DNA from 3 places in the Nonomuraea sp. NPDC050547 genome. Region 3 is predicted to be linked to each of the others. Evidence: riboswitches for the same ligand, from Rfam matches in the RefSeq annotation. Region 3 holds a riboswitch; each other region holds the start of a gene.
What was found. A riboswitch is a leader RNA that binds a small molecule or an ion and turns the genes downstream of it on or off. The one in region 3 is predicted to bind thiamine pyrophosphate.
Positions count from the first base shown of each region.

Region 1: it holds a riboswitch for thiamine pyrophosphate, as region 3 does, so the genes downstream of both, thiO (glycine oxidase ThiO) here and ACIBHY_RS19755 (purine-cytosine permease family protein) in region 3, are expected to answer to the same signal.
Region 2: it holds a riboswitch for thiamine pyrophosphate, as region 3 does, so the genes downstream of both, thiC (phosphomethylpyrimidine synthase ThiC) here and ACIBHY_RS19755 (purine-cytosine permease family protein) in region 3, are expected to answer to the same signal.

Region 1 covers NZ_JBITGW010000001.1:421,349-424,612, reverse strand. The annotation lists gene thiE (thiamine phosphate synthase) at 1-124, opposite strand, end outside; gene ACIBHY_RS01970 (Rv2175c family DNA-binding protein) at 102-476, opposite strand; gene ACIBHY_RS01965 (NAD(P)/FAD-dependent oxidoreductase) at 507-1,661, opposite strand; TPP riboswitch at 1,720-1,836, shown strand; gene thiO (glycine oxidase ThiO) at 1,826-3,010, shown strand; gene thiS (sulfur carrier protein ThiS) at 3,112-3,264, shown strand, end outside.
Region 2 covers NZ_JBITGW010000011.1:65,792-69,055, reverse strand. The annotation lists gene ACIBHY_RS26950 (protein kinase) at 1-81, opposite strand, end outside; gene ACIBHY_RS26945 (GNAT family N-acetyltransferase) at 179-727, opposite strand; gene ACIBHY_RS26940 (shikimate kinase) at 737-1,222, opposite strand; gene ACIBHY_RS26935 (DUF6458 family protein) at 1,253-1,513, shown strand; TPP riboswitch at 1,554-1,666, shown strand; gene thiC (phosphomethylpyrimidine synthase ThiC) at 1,659-3,264, shown strand, end outside.
Region 3 covers NZ_JBITGW010000007.1:273,910-277,173, forward strand. The annotation lists gene ACIBHY_RS19740 (Fpg/Nei family DNA glycosylase) at 1-197, shown strand, start outside; gene ACIBHY_RS19745 (DUF1203 domain-containing protein) at 190-669, opposite strand; gene ACIBHY_RS19750 (rhodanese-like domain-containing protein) at 731-1,054, opposite strand; TPP riboswitch at 1,131-1,245, shown strand; gene ACIBHY_RS19755 (purine-cytosine permease family protein) at 1,292-2,608, shown strand; gene ACIBHY_RS19760 (methylated-DNA--[protein]-cysteine S-methyltransferase) at 2,610-3,134, opposite strand.

The sequences.
Region 1 (3,264 bases), on a different contig from region 3:
GCAACTGGACGATGTCCACGCCGTTGGCCAGCACGGCGTCGAGGAAGTCGGCCAGGTCGCCGCGCCCTCGCCGCCCGTCGGTGCAGAGGTAGAGGCGGGCCTCAGAAACCGAGGGCTTGGGCACGCCGCTTGACCTCTGTGTGTCTACCGGCCTTGATCGCGTCAACGGGCGATCCTGGCAGTGAGTCATCTGGGGTGAAGAGCCAGCGCAGGGCTTCGGCCTCGTCGTAGCCGGCGTCCTGCAGCACGGTGAGCGTGCCTGGCAGGCCCTTCATCACTTCCTTTCCGTCGAGGAAGACCGCGGGCACCTGGGGCCCGCCGCTGCCTCGCCGTACGCCGAGGAGCTTGTGGTCTTTGAGGAGCTGCTTGGCCCGCCCGATCGTGAGATCCAGGCGCGCGGCCACTTCGGGGAGAGTGAGCCACTCGCTGACGAGCTGGTCGGTCTCCCGGTCGATCTGTGCAACAGAAAGCGTCACGAAACCACAACTACCACATGGAGTGCTTGCTCAAACAACACAATCTCGTAGGGTCACATCCGGATCTACCAGGCGTTCCACATCAAGACGGGCGCCAGCCTCGATGAGACGGCGGCCCTGGACGAGGTCGCGGGGCCGATCGGCGGCCAGCACGGCGGTGATCCGATCTTCTGAGGTCAGCCACACCGCCGACCACTTCTGCCCCTCGCGGTACACGACCCGGCCGCCCGCCGGGTGGTATCCGGCGTACTGCAGCATGTGACCGAACTGCTCCGACCAGAAGTACGGCACCGGGTCGTAGACCGCCTTCTCGCCCAGCAGCGTGGCGGCGGCGACGTCGGGAGAGTTGAGCGCGGTGTCCCAGTGCTCGACCCGCATCCGGGTCTGGAACCGGCGCGACCACCAGTTGGCGCAGTCGCCGACGGCCACCACGCCGGGCAGGGAGGTACGCAGGTGCTCGTCGGTGACGACGCCGTTGTGCAGGTCGATGTCGGCGTCGGCGAGCCATTCGAGCACCGGGCGGGCGCCGATGCCGGACACCACCACATGGGCGGGCACGAACTCGCCGCCGACCAGCTCCACACCGCCTTCGACGACCTCGCTGACCATCGTGCCGAGCCGCAGGTCGACGCCCTCGTACCAGGGCAGCGTGCGCGCGCCCATCTCGCCGATCGCGTGCGACAGCGGCGTTCCCGCCGCCTCGATCACGGTGACCACGCAGCCCGCCTTGCGCGCCGCGGTCGCCACCTCGGCGCCGATCCAGCCCGCGCCCACCACGGCCACCCGCGCGCCGGGCACCAGGGCGGCCCGCAGCACGTGGGCGTCGTCGAGCGTACGCAGGACCAGCTGGGGGCCCTCGCCCGGCAGCCGGATCGGCTCGGAGCCCGTCGCGATCACCAGGCCGTCGTAGGGCAGGTCGCCCTCGGTGGTCTCGACCACGCCCTCACGCAGGCTCTTCGCGGCCACGCCCGGCCGGAAGTCGGCCCGCAGGGCGGCCAGGTCGGTGTCGACGAAGCTGTCGTCGCTCGTGCCCAGCAGCACCGCCTTCGACAGGGGTGGACGGTCGTAGGGCCGGTGCCTCTCCTCGCCGAGGAGAGTGATCCTTCCTTCGAACCCGCGCCCGCGCAGCGATTCGACACTGCGTACTCCGGCCAGGCCGGCTCCCACCACCACCACGTGATCCACGGTTCCGACCATACCGGGGTCAATCGTGAGAGTGCCTGCCGAGGCCGTAGGCTGGGACCGTAAGACGCGCGGGAGTCCGGCCTTAACCGGACTGAGAGGAAGGCTTCATCGGGCCTTCGACCGCAAGACACCTGATCCGGATCATGCCGGCGTAGGGAGCGGACATGCACGTGATCGTGGGCGGCGGCGTCGTCGGGCTCAGCGTGGCCTGGCGCCTTGCCCGCTCAGGACGGCCCGTCACCGTCGTCGACCCCGCGCCCGCCTCGGGCGCCACCCACGCCGCCGCGGGGATGCTCGCGCCGGTGAGCGAGGTCACGTTCACCGAGGAGCCGTTGCTGCGCCTGGGCGCGGCCTCCCTGGCGCGCTGGCCCGGCTTCGCCGCCGAGCTGACCGCCGACGCGGGCCTCGCCGCCGGGGCGCTCGACTACCGCGCCGACGGCACGCTCGACGTGGCCTTCGGCGCCGACGACCTGGCCGTCCTGGAGGAGACGGCGGGCTTCATGGAGAAGCTGGGGCTGCGGGTCGAACGACTCAGCGGGCGCGAGTGCCGCCGCCTGGAGCCCATGCTCGCGCCGTCCGTGCGCGGCGGCCTCCTGGCGCCCGACGACGCCTGGGTGGACCCGCGCAGGGTCGCCGGCGCGCTGCTGGCCGCCTTGGAGCGCCTCGGGGTCCCGATCGTGCGGGCGCGGGTGCGCGAGCTGCTGCGCGGCGATGAGGGCGTCCAGGGGGTACGGCTGAGCCCGGGTGACACCGGTGACGGGGCGCACCGGGAGGCCGGTGGCGGCCCTTACCGGCAGGAGCGCGGCGAGCCTTACCGGGAGGAACACGGCGGCCCGTTCCGGGAGGAGCTGCGCGCCGAGCGGGTGGTGCTGGCGGCGGGAGCGTGGAGCGGGTCGCTGGCCCCGGTGCCGGTGCGGCCGGTGAAGGGGCAGATTCTTCGCCTGCGCTCGCCGGAGCCACTCCTGGGCAGGTGCGTGCGGGGCACGGTGCACGGCCTGCCCGTCTACCTGGTGCCGCGCGGCGACGGCGAGCTGGTCGTGGGAGCCACGCAGGAGGAGCTGGGCTTCGACACCCGGGTGACCGCGGGCGGGGTGTACGAGCTGCTGCGCGACGCCCGCGAGCTGGTGCCCGGGGTGACCGAGCTGGAGCTGGCGGAGGTGGTGGCGGGGCTGCGGCCCGGCACGCCGGACAACCTGCCGCTCGTCGGGCCGGGCGGTGAGCGGGGGCTGCTTCTGGCCAGCGGGCATCACCGGGGCGGGGTGCTGCTGGCTCCGCTCACGGCCGCCGTCCTCATGGGCGAGGAGCGCGAGCTGTCGTCGTTGTGCTCGCCCGCCCGGTTCGCACCCTGAACAGCCCTGCCGCCCCATACCGGCCGACCAACTACCCGCCTCCCGAAGCTCGCCTCCCCAAACCTGGCTTCCCGAATTTTCATCCCGAAGGGGGATATTTCATGAATGTGACGATCAACGGGGCCTCACATGAGGTGCCCCGCGGGACGACGGTGGCGCAGGCCGTACGGACGCTGACGGAAGCCACCAAGGGGGTCGCGGTGGCCGTGAACGACGAGGTGGTCACGCGCAGTTCGTGGGAGACCACGGCGCTG
Region 2 (3,264 bases), on a different contig from region 3:
GACGCCCTGGCCGCCCGCGCCGAGCCGGCCGGCCAGCCAGTAGCCGCCAAGCCGTTCGGGGTCACCGGGCACCAAGCGCATCGTCACTGCCCCTTAGATGCGCACAACGCGGAATTGGTTGCCGGCCGCAACGCCACAGGTCCCTCGCGCGCCTCGAGGGACCCGTGCGTCATGATCATTATGACAGGGGTTTCCACTCCGTACGCAGCACGGACATCGTCACCGAGTCGTACCACTGTCCCTCCCACAGCAGCGCGTCACGCAGCACGCCCTCCCGCACGAAGCCGGACTTCTCGTAGACGTGCTTGGCGCGGTCGTTGAAATCGTATACGCCCAGCTCGATGCGGTGCAGAGGGGTTGTGGCGAACGCGTGGCCGAGCACCAGGCGGATGGCTTCTGTGCCGTAGCCCTTGCCGAACGCCCGCGCGCCGACCAGGGCGATGCGCAGGTTGCACGACAGGTTGTCCTTGTCGAGCTCGTTGAGCACGATCTCGCCGACGTACCCGTCCGCGGCCATGATGGCCAGGTCGAGCCGGTCCTCGTGGTCGCGCCGGGTGGTGTACCACTCCAGGGCCGCCTTGGGGGAGATCCCGTCGCGGGCATGGGAGCCCGTGAGCCGGGCGACCTCGGGGTCGTCGCAGAGCTCGATCAGGCCCTCGACGTGTTCGGGCCCGACGGGTACGAGGGTGACCCGGTCACCGGCGAGGGTGGGTTTGTTCGCGAACATTTCCCTAATTTATAGAGCCTCGTAAATGGTTGTCGCCGTGTTTTCCGGGGTGGCCGTGGAGACGTCGAGCCGCAGGTCGGCGAGCTGCAGGAAGTACGGCTCGCGCCGCGCCCGCATGGCGGAGGGCGAGAACTCCGGGCGGTGGTCGGACGAGCGCATCCGCTGGGCCAGGATCTCGTCGGGGGCGTCCAGCCAGACCACGAAGGCCGCGCGCAGCGCCTCGCGCACCCGCGGATCCTCCACGGTGCTGGCCGCCGCCGCGATCACCTGGGGCGGCTCGGTCAGCGCGTGGAGCACGTGCTCGGCCTCCCTCCGGTGCAGCACGTCCGCGCCCTCCGCCTTCGCGATCTCGGCGGCGCTGGCGCCGTAGCGCCCGCGCAGGTACGGGTCGCTGTCGCTGAGCGGCACGCCCAGCTCGCGGGCCAGCAGTTTCCCGACGGTCGTCTTGCCCGAGCCCATGAGCCCGATCACGACGACAGGTTTGTTCTTCGACATGGGGATAGGTGTTTCCTCTGGAGGTGCGTTATGACAATCGCCGGAGGCATCATCCTCATCATGCTCGGCGCGATCCTGACCTGGGCGGTCGAGTTCGACCTCGCCGGTCTTGACATCAATGTGATCGGCGTCGTCCTCATGATCGGTGGTCTGGCCGGGTTGCTGTTCGGCCTGTACCGGATGCACGTTACCCGCAGGGTGATCGAGGAGCCGATTCACGAGGACCCGCACGCTCGCCGTACGACGACGGTCTACGAGGAGCGTCGCCGTATCGACGAGCCGCCGCTGTAAGGGTCTTGTGCGTACCCCGGGTCGCCGGGGTACGGTGGCGCGGTCCGAACGCGGGAGCCCGGTGCAACGGGCTGAGAGGACGGCTGGAGCAGCCGCCGACCGCCAGAACCTGATCCGGGTAATGCCGGCGAAGGGAGTTTGCGCGATGAGTGACGCGCGCTTTTCCAAGATCCATCTCGGTGATCTGCGGGTGCCCATGCGGCGGGTGCATCTGTCGAACGGGACGTCGGTGGAGCTGTACGACACCTCCGGGCCGGACAACCCCGACATCACGCGGGGCCTGCCGCGGCTGCGGGAGGTGTGGGTGCTCGAACGCGGCGACGTCGCCCGCTACGGCGGACGCCAGGTGCGGCCCATCGACGACGGCTTCAAGGAGCAGGAGGCCTGGGCTCGCGCGAACACCGAGGTCTTCCCCGGCGACGGGCACAAGCCGCTGCGGGCCACCGGGGCGCCCGTGACCCAGCTCGCCTACGCGCGGCGGGGCGTGGTCACCAAGGAGATGGAGTTCGTCGCGGTCAGGGAGGGAGTGAGCGGCGAGTTCGTGCGCAAGGAGGTGGCGGCCGGCCGGGCGATCATCCCGGCCAACGTCAACCATCCGGAGAGCGAGCCGATGGTCATCGGCCGCAACTTCCACGTGAAGATCAACGCCAACATCGGCAACTCCGCGGTCGCCTCCTCGATCTCCGAGGAGGTGGAGAAGATGACCTGGGCCACCCGGTGGGGCGCCGACACCGTGATGGATCTGTCCACCGGCCGCAACATCCACACCACCCGCGAGTGGATCATCAGGAACGCGCCGGTGCCGATCGGGACCGTCCCGATCTACCAGGCGCTGGAGAAGGTCGGCGGCGTGGCGGCCGACCTGTCGTGGGAGGTCTACCGGGACACGCTGGTCGAGCAGTGCGAGCAGGGTGTCGACTACATGACCGTGCACGCCGGGGTACGGCTGGCGTACGTGCCGCTGACCGCGCGGCGCAAGACCGGCATCGTCTCGCGCGGCGGCTCGATCATGGCGGCGTGGTGCCTGGCCCACCACCGGGAGAGCTTCCTGTATGAGAACTTCGAGGAGATGTGCGAGCTGCTGGCGGGCTACGACGTGGCCTTCTCGCTCGGGGACGGCCTGCGGCCCGGCTCGATCGCCGACGCCAACGACGAGGCGCAGTTCGCGGAGCTGCGCACGCTGGGCGAGCTGACGAAGATCGCCCGTGCGCGCGACGTGCAGGTCATGATCGAGGGGCCGGGCCACGTGCCCATGCACAAGATCAAGGAGAACGTGGACCTGCAGCGCGAGATCTGCGACGACGCCCCGTTCTACACGCTGGGCCCGCTGGTGACCGACGTCGCGCCGGGCTACGACCACATCACCTCGGGCATCGGCGCCGCGATGATCGGCTGGTACGGCACCGCCATGCTCTGCTACGTCACCCCCAAGGAGCATCTGGGCCTGCCGGACAAGGACGATGTCAAGACCGGCGTCATCACCTACAAGATCGCGGCCCATGCCGCCGACCTCGCCAAGGGGCACCCCCGGGCGCAGGAGTGGGACGACGCGCTGTCGGACGCCCGTTTCGAGTTCCGCTGGGAGGACCAGTTCAACCTGTCGCTGGATCCGGTGACGGCGCGGGCGTTCCACGACGCGACGCTTCCGGCCGAGCCCGCCAAGACCGCGCATTTCTGCAGTATGTGCGGGCCGAAGTTCTGTTCGATGAAGATCACCCACGATGTCCGGAAATATGCGGAGGAGCATGGGT
Region 3 (3,264 bases):
GGGTGGCGGCCAAGGACCTGAAGGCGGAGAAGAAGTCGGGCCTGCGCGTGCACAACCGGGCCGGGCAGCCCTGCGACGTGTGCGGCGACACCATCAGGGAGGTCTCGTTCGCCGACTCCTCGCTGCAGTACTGCCCGACCTGCCAGACGGGCGGCAAGCCGCTCGCCGACCGCCGTCTGTCGCGCCTGCTCAAGTAGCCCGGTGGGCGGCGAACTGGAAGCAGCCGTACTCGACCGCCCGTACGTGGACCAAGGCCACCTCGGGGTCGGAGAGCACCTCCTTGAGCGCGACCTCCGGGTCGGCGCCCTCGGGCAGGAGGCGGCCGCCGTGGATGCGCCCGTCGGCGGTGTAGGCGCGCAGGACCCGCTGGGCGGTGTGGGCGGCGGGCCAGGCGGTCGTGCCGGGCCCCTCGCACGGCTCGGCGTGGACGAAGATGGGCCCCAGCTCGTCGTAGGGCCCGGGGTCGGCGCCGGTCTCGGCGGCCCAGCGCCGCAGCGGCGCGTACGACACCAGGGCGATCCGCTCGCCCGCCGCAGCCTTGCGCAGGCAGCACCGCAGCGGCGCGCCGCCCGTCTCGTCGATGCTGAAGCGGGGCGCCCGGCCCGCGTCGTCCGCCCGGAGCAGCTCGCGCACGATCACCGGGTCGATGGCGCTGATCTCGTATTCCATGCTCCGATGCTCTCCCGGCCGCCCGCCCGATGCTGGCGGCGGTCGGACCTGGCATTCGGGGTCAGGCCACGAACGGCTCCTGGCCGCCCTCGCTCACCATCGGGCGCCTGGCCGCCTCCCACGACTGCATGCCGCCGCCCACGTTGACCGCCTCGCGGCCGACGTGGTTGAGCCAGGCCGCCGCGTGCGCCGAGCGCCCGCCGACCCGGCACACCACGTACACGGGCTGCCCGGCGGGCACCTCGTCGAGACGGGACTGCAGCTCGCCCATGGGGATGTGCACGGCGTCGGGCGCGTGCCCCGCCACCCACTCGCCCTGCTCACGCACGTCAAGCAGATACGCGTCCGCGGGCACGTCCTTGGCCTCGATCTCGGGAACCGTCATGTACCCATTCTCCCAGGCCTCAGGACCGCCCGGTGTCTTGCCACCCGCCGGGCGAATGGCATAATCCGCCTGAAACTTACATAAGCGCGGGAGCTCGGGCACGGCCGGGCTGAGAGGGCAATCCCCACGCATTGCCGACCGCATGAACCTGACCGGGTAATGCCGGCGTAGGGAGCGTTCACGATGACGCGTGTCGTCGATGGATCACACCACTCTGATGAACCCCACCACTCGGAGGTGGCCCTGACCCTGGACGGGGCCACGCCGAAAACCCTCGGCGTGCTCGACCAGGGCGCGCTGTGGGCCAACCTCGCGGTCAGCCTGCTGGGCTTCTCCGGTGCGCTGCTGCTGCTCAACCCCCTGGGCGACGCGCCGCTGAGCCTGGCGGCGGCGCTCACCGCCACCGCGGTCGGCAGCCTCATCGGCACCGCCATGGTCGGCCTGTCGGCCATCCCCGGCACCCAGACGGGCAAACCGGCGATGGTCCTGCTGCGCGGGCTGTTCGGCGCCAAGTTGTCCTACATCCCGACCGTGCTCAACATCGTCCAGATGATCGGCTGGGGCGCGTTCGAGCTCTGGGTCATCTCCAACGGCGCGATGGCCATCTTCGGTACGGCGGTGCCGTACGCCGTCTGGGTGCTCGTCGCCGGGGCGATCACCACGGGGCTGACGATCTGGCCGCTGGGCGCGATCAGGCTGCTGCGCAGGTACGTGACGATCGGCGTGATCATCGCGATGGTCTGGTTCGCCGTGGACTTCCTGGGCAAGGCGCCGCCGCAGACCGGTGGCGACTGGACCGCGTTCGCCCCGGCCGTCGACTACGTGATCGCGCTGTCGATCTCGTGGGTGCCGCTCGCGGCCGACTTCGCGCGGCACTCGCGCTCCAGCAGGGCCGCCTTCACCGGCGTCGTGGGCGGCTACACGCTGGCCCAGATCGCCTGCCTGGGCCTGGGCGTCTACGCGGTCGCGCTGGCCGGGGCCTCGGCGGTCGCGGCCAACTCCACCGCGGTGTTCGCGCCGTTCGTGGCGGCGCCGCTGGGCGCGCTGTTCTTCGCCATCCTGGTGCTGCGCGAGACCGACCAGTCGTTCGCGAACGTGTACTCCACGACCGTCTCCCTGCAGAACCTCATGCCGAGAGTGGACCGGCGGATCTTCTCCACCGCCATCGGCGTGGTGACGGTCGCGATCGCGCTGGCCGTGGACGTCACCTCCTACGGCGCCTTCCTCGGGGTCATCGGCGCGGTCTTCGTGCCGATGTTCGCGGTGCTCGCCGTCGACTATTTCCTGCTGGGCGGCGGCACCCGGTGGAACACCGCGGAGAACGCGCCGGCCCGCTGGTCGATGCTGATCCCGTGGGCCCTGGGCTTCGCCGCCTACTGGGTTACCACGGGCACGCCGACGGTCGAGGCGTGGGACCGGATCTGGCTGCCGTTGCGCGAGGCCGTACGCCAGCCGTGGATGAACGGCGCGCTCGGCGGCGCCATCGTGGCGGCGCTGGTGACGTTGCTGGTCGGACTGCTCGGCCGCACCCGCGGGCGGGCGGCGGTGAAGTGAGTCAGCGGCTCTCGACGGTCAGGAGGTGGCGCTTGGCGGCGGCGCCTCCGGCGTAGTCGCCGAGCTCGCCGTCGGCCTGCACGATCCGGTGACACGGGACGATCACGCAGACGGGGTTCTGGGCGAGCGCGTTCCCGACCGCACGCAGCGCGCGCGGCCGGCCGATGCGCTCGGCGATCTCGCCGTAGGTCGTGGTCGTCCCGTACGGCACCGCCATCATCTTCTGCAAAACCGTCTTGGCGAACGGCGTGGCGAGGGTGAGGTCCACCGGCGTGGTGAACGTGCGCAGGCGCCCGGAGAAGAACGCGTCGAGCTCGCGGCGCACCGGGTCGAGCCGGGCGGCGTCGGGCCCGATGAAGGAGCCGAACTGCTTGGCGACCCGCTCGAACACCGTGTTCTCTTCGTCGAAACTGCAGGTCACGACCCCGCGCGCGGTCACGGCGAGGACGAGCCTGCCGACCGCGCCGTCGTAGGGGCCGAAGGCGACGTCGGGCGGGTCCTCGCTGCGGTAGGTCGAAGAGGTCACGCGGAGCAGGGCATCGAGGTCACCGCTCGACATACCCTCACCCACTTCGCCACCTGGGAACCCGTGACCGCAGCGTATCGGACGGATCGCCCGACGGAAGCACCTCGCCACGGGCACTATGGAGATGTGG